3 regions of the Micromonospora sp. NPDC023888 genome follow, and region 2 is predicted to be linked to each of the others. Evidence: riboswitches for the same ligand, from Rfam matches in the RefSeq annotation. Region 2 holds a riboswitch; each other region holds the start of a gene.

Region 1 (5,832 bases), on a different contig from region 2:
GGCCTTGCCGGCCAACCCCACCAGCTCCAGGTGGTCCCGCGCGACGGTCTCCGCTTCGTCCGCGCCGAGCTTGCGGAGCCGACGCAGCGCGAGGGTGACGTTGCGCAGCACGCTCAGGTGCGGAAAGAGGTTGAAGTGCTGGAAGACCATGCCCACCCGCTGTCGCAGCGCGTCCGGGTCGTCGGACAGCACGCTGCGCCCGTCGAGCAGCACGTCGCCACGGTCCGGCTCGATCAGCCGGTTGATGGTGCGCAGCAGGGTGGACTTGCCCGACCCGGACGGGCCGATCACACAGGCCGTCGCACCGCGCGGCACCGTGAGGTCGACGCCGCGCAGCACCCGGTTCGGTCCGAAGGCGAGGTGCACATCGCGGACGTCGAGGCTGACCGAGGTGGTCGTCACTGTGGTCATCGCCGGTGTCCTTCCGTCGCGGCGTACGCCGATGTGGTGTCGTCGTCCTCGTCCTCGTCGGACGGTGTGGTTGCCGCCCGGCCGTTGCGCAGCCGCCGGTCGATCCAGTTGACGACGTGCGTCAGGGGGACGGTGAGGGCCAGGTAGCAGAGCCCAGCCAGCAGCAGCGCCGACTCGTTGCCGGTGGTGGCTGCGTAGTCCTGCCCGATCCGGAACAGCTCCCGCTGACTTGCCACCAGGCCGAGGAAGTAGACCAGGCTGGAGTCCTTGATCAGGGCGATGAGCTGGTTCACCCAGGCCGGCAGCACCCGCCGGATGCCCTGCGGGATGATCACCAGCCGCATCGCGTCGGCCCAGGAGAAGCCGAGAGCACGGGCACCCTCCAGTTGGGCGGCCTCCACCGACTGGATGCCAGAGCGGAAGATCTCCCCGATGTACGCGGCCGCGATGAGCGACAGCGCCAGGATTCCCAACGGGTAGGGGTCCGGCCCCCAGACCTCCATGCCCAGCGGGGCCAGCCCGACGCCGATCAGCAGGATCGTCGCGGCCGCCGGCAGCCCTCGGAACACGTCGGTGTAGACCCGCGCCGGCCAGCGCAGCCACCGACTGCGGGAGATGCCGGCGACGGCCAACAGCAGGCCCAGCACCGAGCCGAGCAGGGCGGCGGAGACCGCCAGGATCAGCGTGTTGGGCAGCCCGACGGTCAGCATCTCGGGCAGCGCCTCGCGCATCGCGTCGGCGTCGAAGAAGGTCTCCCAGAGGGTGCTCAACGGATCCATCGGTCGCCTCTCCTACCGCCCCGCTCGCTCGTCACCGGTTCAGGACGCGGCCGACGCCGACGCGGTCGGTGCCGGCACCGTGCCGCTGCCCGGCCTGAAGTCCGCCGGGATCGGCCGGCCCGGGTAGTACTGCGTCTGCAACCGGCTCCACGTGCCGTCCGCGATGACCTCGTCGAGGCCCCTGTTCAGCGCCTCGCGCAGCTTGTCGCTGCCCTTGGCCACGGCGTACGCGGTCGGAGCCGGGCTGAGCTGCTTGGCCGCCACGGTGATCTTGCCGTTGCTGTCGGCGGCCGACTTCTCGCCGATCTCGGCCGGGGCGATCCACGCGTCGGCGGTGCCGGCCTTGAGCTGGTTGATCGCGCCGTTGTAGTCCGGGACCCGCACCGGGTCGAGCTGCTTGCCGGTGGCGTAGTCGTCCTGCACGGTGCCCTGCACCACCACGACCCGCTTGCCGGTGAGCTGGTCGAAGCCGGTGATCGGTGAACCGGCCGGAACGTCCAGGCCGAAGTAGCCGAAGTCGTAGCCGTTGCCGAAGTCGACTGTCTTCTTGCGCGCCTCGGTGATGGTGATCGAGGAGCTGCCGACGTCGAACTTGTGGTTGTTGACCTGGGAGAGCAGCGCGGAGAAGTCGGTGCCGACGAACTCCACAGTGAGGCCGAGCTTGCCGGCCACGGCGGTCAGCAGGTCGTTGTCGAAGCCGGTGAACCTGCCGTCCTTGAGGAAGACGTTCGGCGGGGCGTCGGTCAGGGTGCCAGCCCGCAGCACGCCCGGCTGGGCCAGACCGTACGGGTTGGCGGTGGCATCGGACGAGCTGTCGTCGCCGCAGGCGGTGAGCGCGGTGGCGGCCAGGATGGTTGCCGCGCCCAGGGCGGCGGCTCGGGTCAGGGCGGGAAGAAATCGCACGGGTGTCTCCGAAGGCTGGTGTCTCGGCGCGCACAGGCGTGCGCCACCGACGGCACGCCCGATGGGCGTACCGGTGGGAAGAAGTGCGGGAAGGGGTGCGCTAGTGCGTGGTGCCGCGACAGGCGGCGCTGCACATTCGCATCATGTCCACGTGCCGTCGCCGGGTCAGTGCCGGCGCGGGCCAACCGCCGCGGAGTTCCGCGACGTCGGTCGGTGGGGCGGTGCCGAGGATGTGCATGGTTCTCCCGGGTCTGTGCTGACCTGGGTGCCAGGCCACGCTTGCACCGACGTCGTGCCGGTGCCTGGTCTTCACCCGGGGCACCCCACCGCGGAGGAGGGTTGCCGGCCAGCGAGCCGGGGCTTCGCGCTGGCACTCATGACCTGCGGCGAGGTTAGCAGTACGCCCGGGCGGAACGTCCAGTCGTTATGACCACGCTCACCGTGCCCAACGGGTGCCCGGCCGCAGGTCAGCCAGCGTGCACGTGCGGCCGGCGACACGGGTCGGGTTCCTGGCGGCGCAGGATCTCCCGGGTGACCGAGGCGATCGCGCCCTGCCCGAACGCCAGGTAGCGCAGGAAGTTGCGGGTCGGGCCGCCCTCGCTCCACTCGAAGTAGATGTGCGGTCGCCGCCCCGTCCGGTCGCGGATCTCCAGCAGCAGCACGGCCAGCGCGTTGGGCACCGAGGAACTGGTCAGGCTGAGCACCGCGAAGCGGTCGTCGGCCAGGCCGCCGCGTACCAGCAGTTCGGTCTCGAAGTCCGACGGGTCGGTGACGTGCACCTCGACGAAGATCACGTCGCTGTCGTCGGGGAAGTCGTTGTCCGCCATCGTCTGTTTCAACTTGGCGCGGTATTCGGCCTCGTCGTGCCGGTCGGGCTCGTGGGCGACGAGCCGGATGCGCCGTCCGGCACGCTCGTCGATCATCCGGGTGGCGACCGGATCCAACTCGACCCGGTCCACCCGCAGCTCGTAGGCCCGGGAGACCCGGGACAGCAGCGAGACCACGATGATCCCGCCGATGAAACAGGCCGCGATCTTGACGCCGTCGGGGCGTTCCACCACGTTCGCCAGTGTGGTGTAGACGAAGACCACGGCGATGACGCCGAACGCGATGGTGCGACCGCGCTGACGCCGCCGGGCCGCCGCGAGCGTCACCGCCGTCGCCGCCGAGGTGATCAACACCAGCACACCCGTGGCGTACGCGCCACCCTGCGCGTCCACGCTGGCCTCGAAGACGACAGTGATCAGGAAGGCCACCGTGGTGAAGACCAGCACCAGCGGCCGGACGGCCCGCGCCCAGGCCGGTGCCATGCCGTAGCGGGGCAGGTAGCGGGGGACGAGGTTGAGCAGACCGGCCATCGCCGACGCTCCCGCGAACCAGAGGATCCCGATTGTGGACAGGTCGTAGACGGTGCCGAACACCTCCCCGAGGTGCTGGTGCGCCAGGTAGGCAAGCGCCCGGCCGTTCGCCGGCCCACCCGGGCGGAAGTCCTCCGCCGGGATCAGGATGGTGGTCGTCACGCTGCTGGTGATCAGGAAGACGCTCATGATCACCGCGGCGGTGGTGAGCAGTCGGCGCGCGCCGCGGATCCGGCCCAGCGGTCGAGCCTCCGAGTCCTGCGGGTCGCCCCGCACGCTCGGCATCACCGCCACCCCGGTCTCGAAGCCGGACAGGCCCAACGCCAGTTTCGGGAAGACCAGCAGCGACAGCCCGACCACCAGCCAGGGATCGCCGTGCCCGGTGGTGAGCGTGGTGGTCCAGTCCTCGACCGCGCTGGGATGCGTCACCACCCGCCACAGCGCGTCGGCCACCACCACCGCGTTCAGCGTCAGGTAGACCGCGACCAGGACGACGGCGATCCCGATGGCCTCGGTGAAACCCTTGAGGAACACCGCCCCCAGCAGCGACACGAGCAACAGGGTGACCAGCACCTCGTGCCCCTTGAGCCCACTCGGCCAGAACGGGTTCTCGTCGATGTGCGCGGTCGCGTCGGCGGCCGACAGGGTGATGGTGATGATGAAGTCGGTGGCCGCGAAACCGAGCAGCACCAGCACCAGCAACTTGCCCGGCCAGTAGCTCAGCAGGCGTACGAGCATCGCGATGGAACCCTCACCGTGCGGGCTCTCCACCGCCACCCGCCGGTAGACCGGCAGCGCGCCCAGCAGGGTCACCAGCACCAGCACCAGCGTCGCCACCGGCGACAGTGCCCCGGCGGCCAGCGCCGCGATGCCCGGCTGGTAGCCCAGGGTGGAGAAGTAGTCGACGCCGGTCAGGCACATCACCTTCCACCACGGATGGTGCCGGTGCTCCGACGGGCGTCGGTGCGGCCCCGGGTGCCGCACCGCCTGGTCCGAGCCGGCGTCGAGCAACCACCCCCGCAGCCGGCCGCCGCGCCTGTCGACCTCCATCGGCGCGTCCCCCGTCATCCGCCCATGGTCACCGTGAGTATCCGCCCGTTGGGCCGCGCCCGTCCCCGGGTGCCCGGAACCCATTCGGCGACGGGCGGGTTTCGGGTCACAGACATGGGGGATGCAGCGCCCCCGGGTTGGCGGGAGCGCACCGGGCCGGACGGCGCCGGGGGAGGGGACAGGCATGGTCGGTGGCCGTCGCTTCCGCCCCGGTGGTGGTTTCGGTCGCCAACTGGACGAGTACGAGACCCGGGTCGGCGTGCCGCCGTCGACGGTGGCACCCGAGCCGCCCACCGGTGGTCTGGTGGACAGCGCGGTCTACGTCCGGGGGCACCGCTTCGCCTCGCCGTCCGGGCTCGCCGAGACGTACCGCTGCCTGCAGGAGCAGGACGGTGCGATGGCCTGGATCGGGTTGTACCGGCCCGACATCGAGCAGATCACCTCGCTGGCCCGGGAGTTCCGGCTGCACGACCTGGCGGTCGAGGACGCGATCAACGCCCACCAGCGCCCCAAGCTGGAGCGGTACGGGCACACCCTGTTCGTGGTGCTGCGCGCCGCCCGCTACGACGACAGGCGCGAGGAGGTCGAGTTCTCCGAGCTGCACCTGTTCATCGGGCCGGGCTTCGTGGTCACCGTCCGGCACGGTGAGGTCCCGGATCTGGCCGCGGTGCGGCGGCGGATGGAGACCGAGGCGCCGATGCTCGCCCGGGGTCCGGAGGCGATCCTGTACGCGATCCTCGACCAGGTCGTCGACGGGTACGCGCCGGTGGTGGCCGGGCTGGAGAACGACATCGACGAGATCGAGACCCAGGTGTTCGGCGGCGACCCGAACGCCAGCCGGCGCATCTACGGCCTCAGCCGCGAGGTCATCCAGTTCCAGCGGGCCGCCCGCCCACTGCTCACCGTGCTCGACGCGCTGGCCGACGGCGCCGGCAGCGCCAGCACCGACGAGGAGCTGCGCCGCTACCTGCGGGACGTGACCGACCACCTGACCCAGGTGGTGGAGCGGGTGGACGGTTTCCGGCACCTGTTGCAGAACATCCTCACCGTCAACGCCACCCTCGTCTCGCAGCAGCAGAACGAGGAGATGCGCAGCCTCACCGCGGCCAGCTACGCGCAGAACGAGGAGCTGAAGAAGGTCTCGTCGTGGGCGGCGATCCTGTTCGCTCCCACGCTCATCGGCACCGTGTACGGAATGAACTTCGTCCACATGCCGGAGTTGAACTGGCGCTTCGGCTACCTGTTCGCGCTGCTGCTGATGCTGCTGGTCTGCGGCACCCTCTACCTGATCTTCAAGCGGCGCGGCTGGCTGTGACCCACGCGGCCGGGAT
Region 2 (5,832 bases):
CGTCCGGGAAGCGCAGGTGGTAGCGGCTGCCGTCCCAGACCCCCGTCGGGGCCTGCGGGTCCCGGCCGACGAAGAACGACCGGTACGCGCCGATCGCGTCGAGCAACTCCCGCTCCTCCCGCGCGGTCCGTTCCTGGTCGGCGGGCTTGCGATCCAGGCCGCGCAGCGAGCCGTCGCGCAGCAGGGCCAATCGGGTGGCGGCGGACTGGTACCCGCGCATCGCCCGCACCCCGGCGTCGCCGGCCACCCGCCGCGCCCAACTGCGGGCCGCGTGCCGCCGGCCCAGACTGCTCAGCGCGGCCACCTCGGGCGGGCTCAGCCAGCCGGCGCGTACGTAGTCCGGCAGGGTCCGCTCGGTGAGCCGCCCCTCCCAGGCGCGCAGCCACACCGCGAAACCCACAGTGCCGAAGAAGACCGGCACCATCAGGCCCAGGAAGCCGTACAGCATGATCAACGGCTCGCCGGTGGCCTGGGTCAGCGTGGGCAGCAGGTTCCACGTGCCGTGCAACATCATCGCCAGCAGCAGGCCGGCGACCGGGGCGAGCACCCGGACCCGCCGGTCGGCCGTCCGCGCCGCGATGCCCAGCCCCACACCGGTCATCGAGGTGAAGAGCGGATGGGCGAACCCGAACAGCAGGATCCGCAGGATGAAGATCGCGATGACCTGGTTGATGCCGGTCACCGGGCCGTACCGGTCGGCTCCGGACGCGAAGCCCACCCCACCCAGGTAGAGGATGTTCTCCACCATGGCGAAACCGACAGCGGACAGGCCGCAGTAGACCAGGCCGTCGGTGATCCCGGACCACTCCCGCCGCCGGAAGACCAGCAGCAGGATCGGGCCCAGCGCCTTGGTCAACTCCTCGATGAACGGCGCCACAAGCACACCGGTGAGCGCGTCGGGCAGCCCCCAGTCGGCGAACCGGTTGGCGGCGAAGTCGTTGACCGTGAGCGAGGCGGCGGTGGAGACGAACGCGCCCCAGGCGAAGCAGAAGATCAGATACTTCAACGGCTCCGGTTCGTACCGGTCCAGCCAGAGGAAGCAGGCGACAAGCACCGGCACCGGCAGGATGGCGGCGGCCACCCCGATCAGCAGGGCCTGCACGCCGAGCGACCGGCCGAGCGTGAAGACCATGAACACCGCGCAGGCGGCGATGAGCACCACCACCCCGGCCAACGCCAGGAAACGCCGCCGGCCCGGCCGGCGCAGCGGCATCCGGGGCGCCTGGCCGACGGACGGGGCCGCGGGCGCGGGCGACGACGGCAGGGGCGTACCGGGCGGGGTGTCGGCCATGCGGTCAGCGTAGCCATCCTCCGCCGGCTGGTCCGGTCGCCTCGGTTGCCGCTATGCTGCCGACAGGTCACGAGTGCCAGCGTTCAGCCCCGGCTTGCTGGCCGGCAACCCTCGTCGAGTTCGCGGTGGGGTGCCCCGGGTGATGACCGGGCCCAGCCCGATCGGTGTGCTGGGCAAGCGCGGACCCCGTCCCGATGCCGCACCCGGGGTCCCTGACCCCGGAGGTTCCGGCATGTCCGTCACCCTCGTTCCCTCGCTGCCCGCCCTGCCCGCCGTCGCGCCCGCGTCGTCGGCGCCGCTCGACGTCCTCGGCGTGCCGGGTGAGATCAACCTGGACTACGCGGCGAGCGCACCGTGCGCGCGGGCCGCCGCCGACGCGGTGGCTGAGCTGCTGCCCTGGTACGCCAGCGTGCATCGTGGCGCGGGCGCGCTGTCGCGGCGCTGCACCCTCGCCTACGAGCAGGCCCGGCAGACGGTAGGTGACTTCTTCGGCGTCCGCGCCGACGATCACGTGATCTTCACCCGCAACACCACCGACGCGCTCAACCTGCTGGCGCGGTCGCTGCCGGCCGGCACCACAGTGGTCACCTTCGCGGGCGAGCACCACGCCAACCTGCTGCCCTGGCCGCGCGGTTCGGTGCGGCTGCCGGTGCCCGCCGATCCCGCCGGGGCGGTACGCGACCTTGCCGCCGCCCTCACCGAGCTGCGCCGGGGCAACAGCCCGGCGCTGCCGGTGCTGGTCGCGGTTACCGGTGCGAGCAACGTGACAGGTGAGCGGTGGCCGGTCGCCGAGCTGGCCCGGGTGGCGCACCGGCACGGTGCCCGGATCGTGCTCGATGCCGCGCAGCTAGCCCCGCACGCCCCGGTCGACCTCCTCGCGCTCGACGTCGACTACCTGGCCGTGTCCGGCCACAAGCTGTACGCGCCGTTCGGTGCGGGCGTGCTGATCGGCCGGGCGGACTGGCTGGACGCCGCCCCGCCGTACCTGGCGGGTGGCGGCGCCACCAGCCACGTCGGCCCGGCCACCCACGACGTGACCTGGGCAACCGGTCCGGCCCGGCATGAGGGTGGCACCCCGAACCTGCTCGGCGCGGTCGCGCTGGCGGCCGTGTGCGCGGCGCTCGGCGCGGCGGACCGGGTCGCGCTCGCCGCCCGCGAGCAGGCGCTGCTGGCGCGTCTGCGGGCCGGCATCGAGGCGCTGCCGCACGTGGTGGAGCTGCGCACCTTCGGCCCGGACGCGCCCCGGGTCGGCATCGTCTCGTTCGTGGTCGCCGGCTGGGACTCCGCCGACGTGGCCGCGCGGCTGTCCACCGCGCACCGGATCGGCGTACGCGACGGGTTGTTCTGTGCCCACCCGCTGGCCCGGCGGCTGCTCGCCGAGGCGGCGGGACGGACCGGCCGACGGGACCTGCCGCCCACGGCGTTGCGCGCCAGCATCGGCCTGGGCAGCACCGTCGACCAGGTGGACCAACTGCTCACGGCGCTCGCCGAGCTGGGCTGAGGCGGCTGCGGTCAGCCGACGGGCGGGGCGGTCGGTGGTTTCGGCGCCCCGCCCGGCTCAGCCGGCTCACCCATCGGCCGCTCCTGCTCCCCGAAGGCGGTGCGGATCCACCGGTTCGCCTCCTCCTGCTCGATCCCGGAGGCCACCAGCAGGTCGCTGGCGGTGGTCCGGATCTGGGCGACGACCACGCTGCCGGAGAAGCCGACGCCGGCGCCGTACGCCCGCCCGGCCTCGCTGACCGCGCGCAGTGACCGCTCCCGGGCCTTCTCCGGTTCCTCGCCGGCGGCGAACTCGTGTTTGAGCAGCCGGACCGACTCGGCGAGGTGGCCGATCGCGTCCGGCATCGGGTCCGGCACCGGCTCCTCGTCCTCGATCAACGTGACGGACCGGCGGATCAGCGTGCCGGTGTTGCGCATCGCCCGGTCGATCGGGTCGGCCGCCTCCGCGTAGTGGATCAACTCGCTGCGGCGGTGCCAGCGGGCCGGGGAGAGGGTGGCGGTCTCCTTCGCCCCCTCGATCGCCTCGGACAACGTGTTCAGTTCATCCTTGTTGTTGCGCAGCCGATCCAGGGCCCGCTGGACACTGGCGCGGTCCCGGCTGCGCAACCCGTCCGCGGTGACGTCGAGCTGGGCGGCGAGCAGGTCGAGCGCCGGCCGGGCGGCCCGGTTGATCACCCGGAGCGGGTTCAGCGGCAGCAGCAGGGCGGTCACCAGGAGCGCGACGCCACCACCGAGAAAGGCGTCCACGAAGCGCGGGATCTCCAGATTCTGGGTGGACGGGCTCAGCGTCACGATCAGCACCGCCGTGGCCGCCGCCTGGATGACGATGGCGACGCTCGCCCCGGCGAAGATCGTGAACAGGATCGCGACGGTGACCACCAGGCCGAGCTGCCAGGCCCCGGTGCCGAGCAGGTAGATCAGGAAGTCGCCGATGGCGACACCGATCCCCACCCCGACGATCAGCTCCACGGTGCGGCGGAACCGCTGGCCGACCGACGCGGCCAGGGTGCCGACCGCGGAGATCGGCGCGAAGACCGGTTGCGGGTTGCCGAGCACCTTGTGCGAGATGAGGTACGCCAGCCCGGCGGCCAGCCCCGCCTGCAGGGCCAGTCCGCCGGCCATCCGCACCCGGTGCAGCCGGTCGTGCAGGGTGGCCCGGCCACGATGCCGCAGTTGCTCGGTGGCCTCGGCGATGCGCGCCCCGTCGACGTCCACCAACCCGTCACGCAACGGGGCGCGTCGCACCATCGGAGGTCTCTTGTCCCGGGCCACCGCCATGGGCGCGACTACCCCGGACAGGCCGGCTGAATCCTTCGGCGTCGCGCGCCGTGGCCGGATGCGGCAGACTCGGCCGGTGGTCGATCTGCTGGAGCGGTGGCGGGCGGCAGCCCGGGGTGCTGGTGTGAAGCCGGGCGCGGGGTGGACCCGGGCCGGGGAGCGGCTGCTCGACCGGTGGCGGGAGCCGCACCGGCACTACCACACGGTGGCCCACCTGACGGCGGTGCTCGACGTGGTGGACGAGCACGCCGAGCTGGCCGACCGGGCCGACCTCGTCCGGCTGGCGGCCTGGTGGCACGACGCGGTCTACGACCCGCGGGCCACGGGTGCCGCCAACGAAGAGGACAGCGCCGCGCTGGCCGAGAGCGTGCTCACCGGGCTCGGGGTGCCGGTGCCCACGGCGGCCGAGGTACGCCGGCTGGTGCTGCTGACCGCCGGGCACGTGGTGGGTCCGGACGACCGGGACGGCGCCCTGCTCTGCGACGCGGACCTCGCCGTGCTGGCCACGCCCCCGGCCGACTACGACAGGTACGCGACGGCGATCCGACGGGAGTACGCGCACGTGCCGGAGCCGGCCTTCCGGGCTGGGCGGGCGGCGGTGCTGGACGGTCTGCTGGCGCTGCCCGCGCTGTTCCGGCTGCCGCCGCTGGCGGCCCGCTGGGAGGAGCCCGCCCGGGGCAACGTGCGCCGCGAACTGGCCACGCTCACCGCTGCGGTGCCGCCGTCGGGCGCGGGCTGACCAGGTGCTTCGGGCGGCGCAGGTCGGCGGCGCGGAGCAACCGGACCAGCTCCCGGCTCGGCACCACCTGGGCGCCGAGCCACACCGCCGCCGCGAACCGGTCGGCGGGGATGTCGTAGTGGTCGCGGTCGAAGCCGCGCCGGGGCGCGCCGAGTGCCTCGGCGAAGGCGTGCAGCTCGGCGTACGAGACGTCGCTGATCAGGTGTGACCAGAGCCGACCGCGCCACGGCCAGGCCGGCCGGTCCAGGTAGAGCATGACGTCCAAGCTATCCCGCGCAGTTGATCATGTTGATGATCGCCGGTCGGCGACCTAGCCTCGGCTGCATGGCCCCCACCACGCTCCTGGACGACCTCCGCGCCGCGCTCGGTGTCGACGCCGTGCTCACCGACCCGGATCTGCTGCGCACGCACCAGCGGGACGAGGCCGACCTGTGCGAGGCCGGCACCCCGCTCGTGGTGACCCGTCCGCGCAGCACCGAACAGGTGGTCGCGGTGGTCCGGGCGGCGGCGCGACACGGCGTACCGGTGGTGCCGCAGGGCGCGCGGACCGGGCTGGCCGGCGCGGCGAACGCGGTGGACGGCGCGGTGGTGCTGAGCACCGTCGCGATGGACGAGATCCGGGAGATCGACCCGGTGAGCCGGATCGCTGTGGTCCAGCCGGGGGTGGTCAACGCGGCGCTGGCCGGCGCGGTGGCGAAGCAGGGCCTCTGGTACCCGCCGGACCCCGGCTCCTGGGAGTCGTCCACGATCGGCGGCAACGTGGCCACCAACGCTGGCGGCATGTGCTGCGTGAAGTACGGGGTGACCACCGAGTACGTGCTCGGCCTGGAGGTGGTGCTCGCCTCCGGTGAGGTGCTGCGCACCGGCCGGCGGACGGCCAAGGGGGTGGCCGGCTACGACCTGACCCGGCTCTTCGTCGGCTCGGAGGGCACCCTCGGGGTGATCACCGAGGTGACCGTGGCGTTGCGACCGGCGCCGGCCGAGTCGCTGACCCTGGTTGCGGTCTTCGGATCCACAGCGGCGG
Region 3 (5,832 bases), on a different contig from region 2:
ACCGGCGGATCTTCCCGGCGTACGTCAGCGACGAGATGTTGCGCGAGGTCGGCGGCCGGGTGGCCTGGCGGTGGATCAACCTGTGGCGGTACACCGACGCGGTGGGCGGACCGGTGTTCGCCCCGTACGTCGACGGACCCGACGACCCTGCCGCCCGGGTCGACCGCCGGGTACGGGATCCGAAGGGGCTGCTCATCCCACCGACCGACACGGTGCCCCCTCCGGTGCAGGGCCACCGGTTCACGCCTGACGACGACTTCCAGGCCGCGATCTGCGAGCTGGTCGAGCGCTGGGAACGGCCGGACGAGTGACCGGCCGGGTCAGAGCGTGAGCTGCCAGTCGGTCCAGGCGTCCACCGGGCGGAAGCCGAGTTGCTCGTTGATCGCCACCATGTAGCTGTTGCTCGTCGCGTTCCAGGTGTCGATCACCCGGACGGCCGGCTCGTGGGTGAGCAGGTGGTGCAGGTTCTCGGCCTTGGCGATGAGACCGAGCCGGTGCCCACGGTGATCCGGGTCGACGATGGTGATCTGCTGGAAGGCGTGCCAGTCGGCGGAGGCGCCCACGTCCAGGAGGGTCCAGGCGACCAGCCGGCCGGACGCCTCGTGGAGCATCCCGAGGTGGTAGCACCGCCGGCCCTTGGCGTCCAACGCCCGTTCGTTGCCACGGATGCGCTCGGCGTCCACCTGCTCCGGGTCCCACTGCACGTCACCCATCGGCGCGTCCGTGAGCAGCCGGCCGTCCAGGTAGGCGATGTCGGCGACGTACTCCTGCGGGGCTGCCCCCTGCCAGCAGACCGACCGGTAGCCCTCGGCTCGCGGCCGGGCCTCGGCCAGCGCCGCCCGCAGCGCGACCCGGTCGATCGCGTCGACGTCGAGCCGGCGACGCACCTCGGTGAGGGCGGGCTGGGCGCCGGTGGCGGCGGCGAACGCGTCGCCCGCCGCGCTTCGGGCTGGCCCGTCGGGCAGCGCGGAGACGGCCATCGCGACCACCCGCTTGCGGCCGTTCTCGCGCAGGAGGCGTACCCCGTGCTCGTGCAGCGCCCGGCCGACGCCCCGCCGCCGCAGCTCGGGATGCACCGTCAGTTCGGCGGTGGCGTTGTCGGTGTTGTCGAGGTAGGGCAGGTCCAGCTGGAGGTAACCGGCCGGGACCCCGTCGAGCCGAGCCAGCGCCCAGAGCGACCTGGTGCCGGGCATCGGCGTGTGGAACAACGCGTCGAAGCGTCGCCGGCAGAAGGGTGGGAGGTCCGGCAGATCGACGTCGTGGGCCGCCACGCCGATCAGGTACGCCTCGTCGACGGCGGCTCGGTCGGCGCCGTCGAACGTCGCGATGGTGATGCTCATGCCGCTGAGCGTGCGCCCGGGAAAGCGATCGGGCCAGCGAATTATTCGCTGGCCCGATCGAACGTGGTCGGGAGGGACACTCGCACAACGCCTCCGGCGTTGGGTCGCAAGAACTTCAAAAGTCTTCGGCGAAATGCCCTCCCGCACGGAGCATCTTGCGCCGTCCGGTTCCTGCCGTCAAGTCCGCAGGGGCGGGTTTTCCATACTCACAGCGAAACCCCAGTTACACGTTTGATCCACTCGGGTTTCCTGAGAACGGGGTGTCCGGGCCGGGCGATTACCGCGGCTTCCAGGAACCCGAGTGGATCAACGGGCCGACCCGGCGGGCCGGGTCAGCCGAGGAGGCCGGCGTCGCGGGCGGCGCGCAGCGAGGGCTTGATGTGGTGGGTCGGTCCGACCTGGCCGGCCACCGCGTCGACGGTCTTCAGACCCTCGCCGGTGTTGAACACGACGGTCTCCGCCGTCGGGTCGAGCCGACCGGATTCGACAAGCTTGCGGAGCACCGCCACGGTCACCCCGCCTGCGGTTTCGGCGAAGACACCTGTGGTGCGGGCCAGATCGCGGATGCCGGCGCGGATCTCGTCGTCGTCGGCGTACTCCATCCAGCCGCCGGTGCGGCGGACCGCCTCCAGGGCGTAGACGCCGGCGGCCGGGTCGCCGATGTTCAGCGACTTGGCGATGCCGGTGGGCTTGACCGGGATGATCGTGTCGCTGTCGTCGTGCAGCGCGACGGCGATCGGGTTGCAGCCGGCGGACTGCGCTCCGAAGACCTTCCAGCCGCCGGCCGGCGCCTCGACCAGGCCGATCTCCACCAGCTCGGAGAACGCCTTGTCGATCTTGGTGAGCAGTTCGCCGCTGGCCATCGGGATGACCACCTGCGCCGGGATGCGCCAGCCGAGCTGCTCGGCCACCTCGTAGCCGAGGGTCTTGGACCCCTCCGCGTAGTACGGCCGGACGTTCACGTTGACGAACGCGGTGTCCTCGAATTCGTCGGTCTCCACCAGCTCGCCGCAGAGCCGGTTGACGTCGTCGTAGGAGCCGTCGATGGCGACCAGCTCGCCGCCGTAGACGGCGGTGGTGATGACCTTGCCCTGCTCCAGGTCGCTGGGGATGAAGACCACCGACGGCACCCCCGCACGGGCGGCGTGCGCGGCCACCGAGTTGGCCAGGTTGCCCGTCGACGCGCAGGCGAACCGGGTGAAACCGAGCGCCTTCGCGGCGGTGAGCGCCACCGAGACGACCCGGTCCTTGAACGAGTGGGTCGGGTTGCCGCTGTCGTCCTTGACCCACAGCGGTGCGGTGATGCCCAGCTCGGCGGCGAGGCGCGGGGCCGCCACCAGCGGGGTCAGCCCCGGGTCGAGGGTGACCCGGGTGGCCGGGTCCTGACCGGCGGGGAGCAGTGCGGCGTAGCGCCAGATGTTCTCCGGGCCGGCCTCGATCTGCTCGCGGGTGACGGTGGCCAGTGCGGCGGTGTCGTAGTCGACCTCAAGCGGGCCGAAACACTCGTAGCAGGCGTGCTGGGCGACGAGCGGGTAACGGGCCGAGCAGGCACGACAGACCAGTGCGCGGGCGGGGCTGGCGGAGGTGTCGATGCCGGAGGCGGCGAGCGTCGACGTCATGTCGAGAGTCCTCTCATCTTTCCCCACATCGCACCGTGCGGCGGGGACGGAATTGGCACCTGCCCCGCGGGTCGCTCAGCGATGAGCGCGCGGGGTGGTTGCCGGGGCGTCGTCGGGCCGTATCCCTCAGCCCCTCTGGATGAGGTATGCAGTTGTGCAGTCGAGTCTAGGCAACTATGTCCGCCGCCTCTACCGCGGATCCCACGCTGTGAGCCGAGCAACTCAGCCAGTTACCGGCGGCGGCGCTTCCCGAGATAGATCGTCACGGCACCGAAGGCGACAAGCACCGCCACCAGAATCCAGCCGGCGACCGCGATGGCGCCACCGGTGGGCCGCCCGTCCCCGGCGACCAGCCATATCGCACCCCACACGAGGACGAGCCCGGTCATGACGGACACCAGGACGACCACGGCGCGCTGCACGGGGCTCATCGGCTGCTCTCGATCGACGTCACGACGATGCCCCTCGCTGGATGGCCGACCGCACGATCGGTGGCAGGGGCAGGCGGCTCATCGTGCCACGGATGCGCCGCCGCTATCTCCCCCGCCGCTGGGGCGTGGGACGACGGCGGGTGGGGTCAGCGGGCGCTCACCGCGACGGGGTCGACCACCGCGACCTGGTCGGTGATCGCGGTCGACCGCGGCGACGGCGAAGGCCGGGTCCGCGCCCTGGTGGCGAGGTTCGCGGCGACAAGCGCACCGATGGTGATGGCGGCCCCGGCCAGCTCGATCGGCTCCGGGCGGTAGCCGCGGGCGATCTGCACCGCGAAGGTGGTGACCGGGACCAGGTTCATGAACAGCGCGGCGTTGGCGGCACCGAGCCGCTGCACACCGGTGTTCCAGGCCAGGACCGCGACCACCGCGCCGATGACCACGGCGTACGCCAGTTGTGGGGTGACCGCCGCGAGGTCGGCGGCGGCCGGCGCGTGCTGCCAGCCGACGGCGTCCGCGCCGATGCTCGCGGCCAGCATGGCCGCCGTGCCGGCGAGCGCGGTCAGGGTCGTGAAGCGCAGCGGCGACCAGTCGCCGAACCGGCTGGCACCGTGCGTGTAGATGCCCCAGCCGAGCACCGCGCCGATCATCATCAGCCCACCGAGACCGAACTGGCCGAGCCCGGCCAGGCTCCCGCGGGTGATCACCAGGCCGACTCCGAGGAGCGCCACCAGGGAGAGGGCCAGCAGGAGCGGCTTCGGCCGTACGCCGTCACGGGCCCAGCGGACCAACTGGGTGATCAGCGGGGTGGTGGCCACGAAGAGGGCGATCTGCTGCGGGGCGGCGTGTTCGAGCGCGAGGTTGGTGAGCACGTTGAAGCCGGCGAAGCCGACCACGCCGAGCAGCAGGATCTCGCCCGTCCGGCCGCCGTGGCGCAGCGCGCCGGCACCTTCGCGCAGCAGCAGGATGGCGACCAGGACGACGCTGGCGAGCAGGTAGCGGGCGGTGGTCAGGTTGAGTGGGTCGACCCGGGTCAGGGCACTGGCCAGGACCGGGAACATCACGCCCCAGCCGAGCACGGCGAGCAGAGGATAGGCGGCGGCACGGGGTCGCATGGTCAACTCCAATGTTCGAGTATCGTCGAACCAACGACACCGACCATAGGGTGTTGTTCGATAGTTGTCGAACAAGGGTTACACTGGTCACATGGAGCCGCACGAACCCGACCTGACCGACGTACCGGTCACCACAGTGCTTGCCGCACTCGCCGACGACGTGCGGCTACAGATCGTGCGGGCGCTTGTCGAGGGCGGCGAGGCGACCTGCGGCAGCTTCGACTTCGGCGTCTCCAAGGCGACCCGCAGCCACCACCTCAAGGTGCTGCGCGAGGCCGGCCTGACCCGCACCCGGGCCGCCGGCACCAGCCGCCTGGTCCGACTCCGCCGCGACGAGCTGGACAAGCTCTACCCGGGCCTGCTGGACGCGGTCCTCGGCACGCGCACGCCGGCCTGACGCTCCCGCTTCGCCGCCCCCAGCTCTCGCCCTTCGCCCCCCGGCGCTCGCGGGGCGGGTGAGACCTGCCACCCGCGCACGCTATGGAGCTGAATCGTTCACGACATCAGCGCAGAGCCGGGTTCCGCTACACCCCGGGCAGACAGACCACTCCGGGGGCGACCCCCGACCGGACGCGTCGCCGGAGCCACCTCGTCGAGGCCCCGGCGACGCGGTACGGGTGCGGTCAAACGACCATCGAGCCGGGCTCGGCCACCGGCACCGCTGGAACGGACCGAACGTCGCGGCGACGGGCGAGCAGGTTGTCGAGCGCCCAGGAACCCGGGCCGAGGGCCGCGACCAGCAGGAACGACCAGCAGAAGAGCGCCGACAGCTCACCACCGTTGCGCAGGGGCAGCACATGATCCGGTTGGTGCACGACGAAGTAGGCGTACGCCATCGAGCCGGATGCGAGAAGAGCGGCGGGTCGGGTGAAGAGCCCGGCCAGCACCAGGGTGCCGCAGACCAGCTGGATCAGCGCGGCCCACCAGCCCGGCCAGGTGCCGAGCGCTATCGCCTCACCGGTCATCGGGTTGCCGCCGAACAACCCGAAGACCGAGGTGAGGCCGTGCAACGTGAACAGCAGGCCGATCACGATGCGGAACAGGGACAGGGTCGGCCCGCCGAGCCGAGGAACGTTCATCGGTACCTCCATCGAAGGAATCTGATCCCTTCAATGTGAGGCATGAAACCATCGAAGTTTATAAATTCCTTGTCAGTGGGAAAGTCCCCGGTCGGAATGTACCGGCGGCCGCGGCCCCGCGTCGAGCGTTCTCGGCGACGCAAGGCCGCCTCCACGCCTCTGAGCTGCGACTACTCCCAAATTCCGGCAGCTTCGTCCGCCGTGGGCACGCTCCCATACTGTGGGTACCGCAGGTCGAGCCGCCCGGT

The links. Region 2 has a riboswitch for S-adenosylmethionine ahead of AB0F61_RS13165 (aminotransferase class V-fold PLP-dependent enzyme). Riboswitches for the same ligand answer to the same signal wherever they lie in the genome.
Region 1: it holds a riboswitch for S-adenosylmethionine, as region 2 does, so the genes downstream of both, AB0F61_RS04100 (ABC transporter substrate-binding protein) here and AB0F61_RS13165 (aminotransferase class V-fold PLP-dependent enzyme) in region 2, are expected to answer to the same signal.
Region 3: it holds a riboswitch for S-adenosylmethionine, as region 2 does, so the genes downstream of both, thrC (threonine synthase) here and AB0F61_RS13165 (aminotransferase class V-fold PLP-dependent enzyme) in region 2, are expected to answer to the same signal.

Annotation. Positions count from the first base shown of each region.
Region 1 covers NZ_JBEZZW010000003.1:227,885-233,716, reverse strand. The annotation lists gene AB0F61_RS04110 (amino acid ABC transporter ATP-binding protein) at 1-411, opposite strand, end outside; gene AB0F61_RS04105 (amino acid ABC transporter permease) at 408-1,190, opposite strand; gene AB0F61_RS04100 (ABC transporter substrate-binding protein) at 1,230-2,093, opposite strand; SAM riboswitch class IV at 2,364-2,475, opposite strand; gene AB0F61_RS04095 (amino acid transporter) at 2,561-4,519, opposite strand; gene corA (magnesium/cobalt transporter CorA) at 4,686-5,816, shown strand; gene AB0F61_RS04085 (hypothetical protein) at 5,832-5,832, opposite strand, start outside.
Region 2 covers NZ_JBEZZW010000011.1:184,274-190,105, forward strand. The annotation lists gene AB0F61_RS13160 (PrsW family intramembrane metalloprotease) at 1-1,291, opposite strand, end outside; SAM riboswitch class IV at 1,357-1,477, shown strand; gene AB0F61_RS13165 (aminotransferase class V-fold PLP-dependent enzyme) at 1,524-2,792, shown strand; gene AB0F61_RS13170 (FUSC family protein) at 2,804-4,039, opposite strand; gene AB0F61_RS13175 (metal-dependent phosphohydrolase) at 4,146-4,808, shown strand; gene AB0F61_RS13180 (DUF4031 domain-containing protein) at 4,774-5,064, opposite strand; gene AB0F61_RS13185 (FAD-linked oxidase C-terminal domain-containing protein) at 5,133-5,832, shown strand, end outside.
Region 3 covers NZ_JBEZZW010000004.1:266,483-272,314, reverse strand. The annotation lists gene AB0F61_RS05845 (hypothetical protein) at 1-311, shown strand, start outside; gene AB0F61_RS05840 (GNAT family N-acetyltransferase) at 321-1,340, opposite strand; gene thrC (threonine synthase) at 1,673-2,959, opposite strand; SAM riboswitch class I at 2,970-3,105, opposite strand; gene AB0F61_RS05830 (hypothetical protein) at 3,190-3,390, opposite strand; gene AB0F61_RS05825 (DMT family transporter) at 3,537-4,505, opposite strand; gene AB0F61_RS05820 (metalloregulator ArsR/SmtB family transcription factor) at 4,597-4,902, shown strand; gene AB0F61_RS05815 (DoxX family protein) at 5,129-5,584, opposite strand.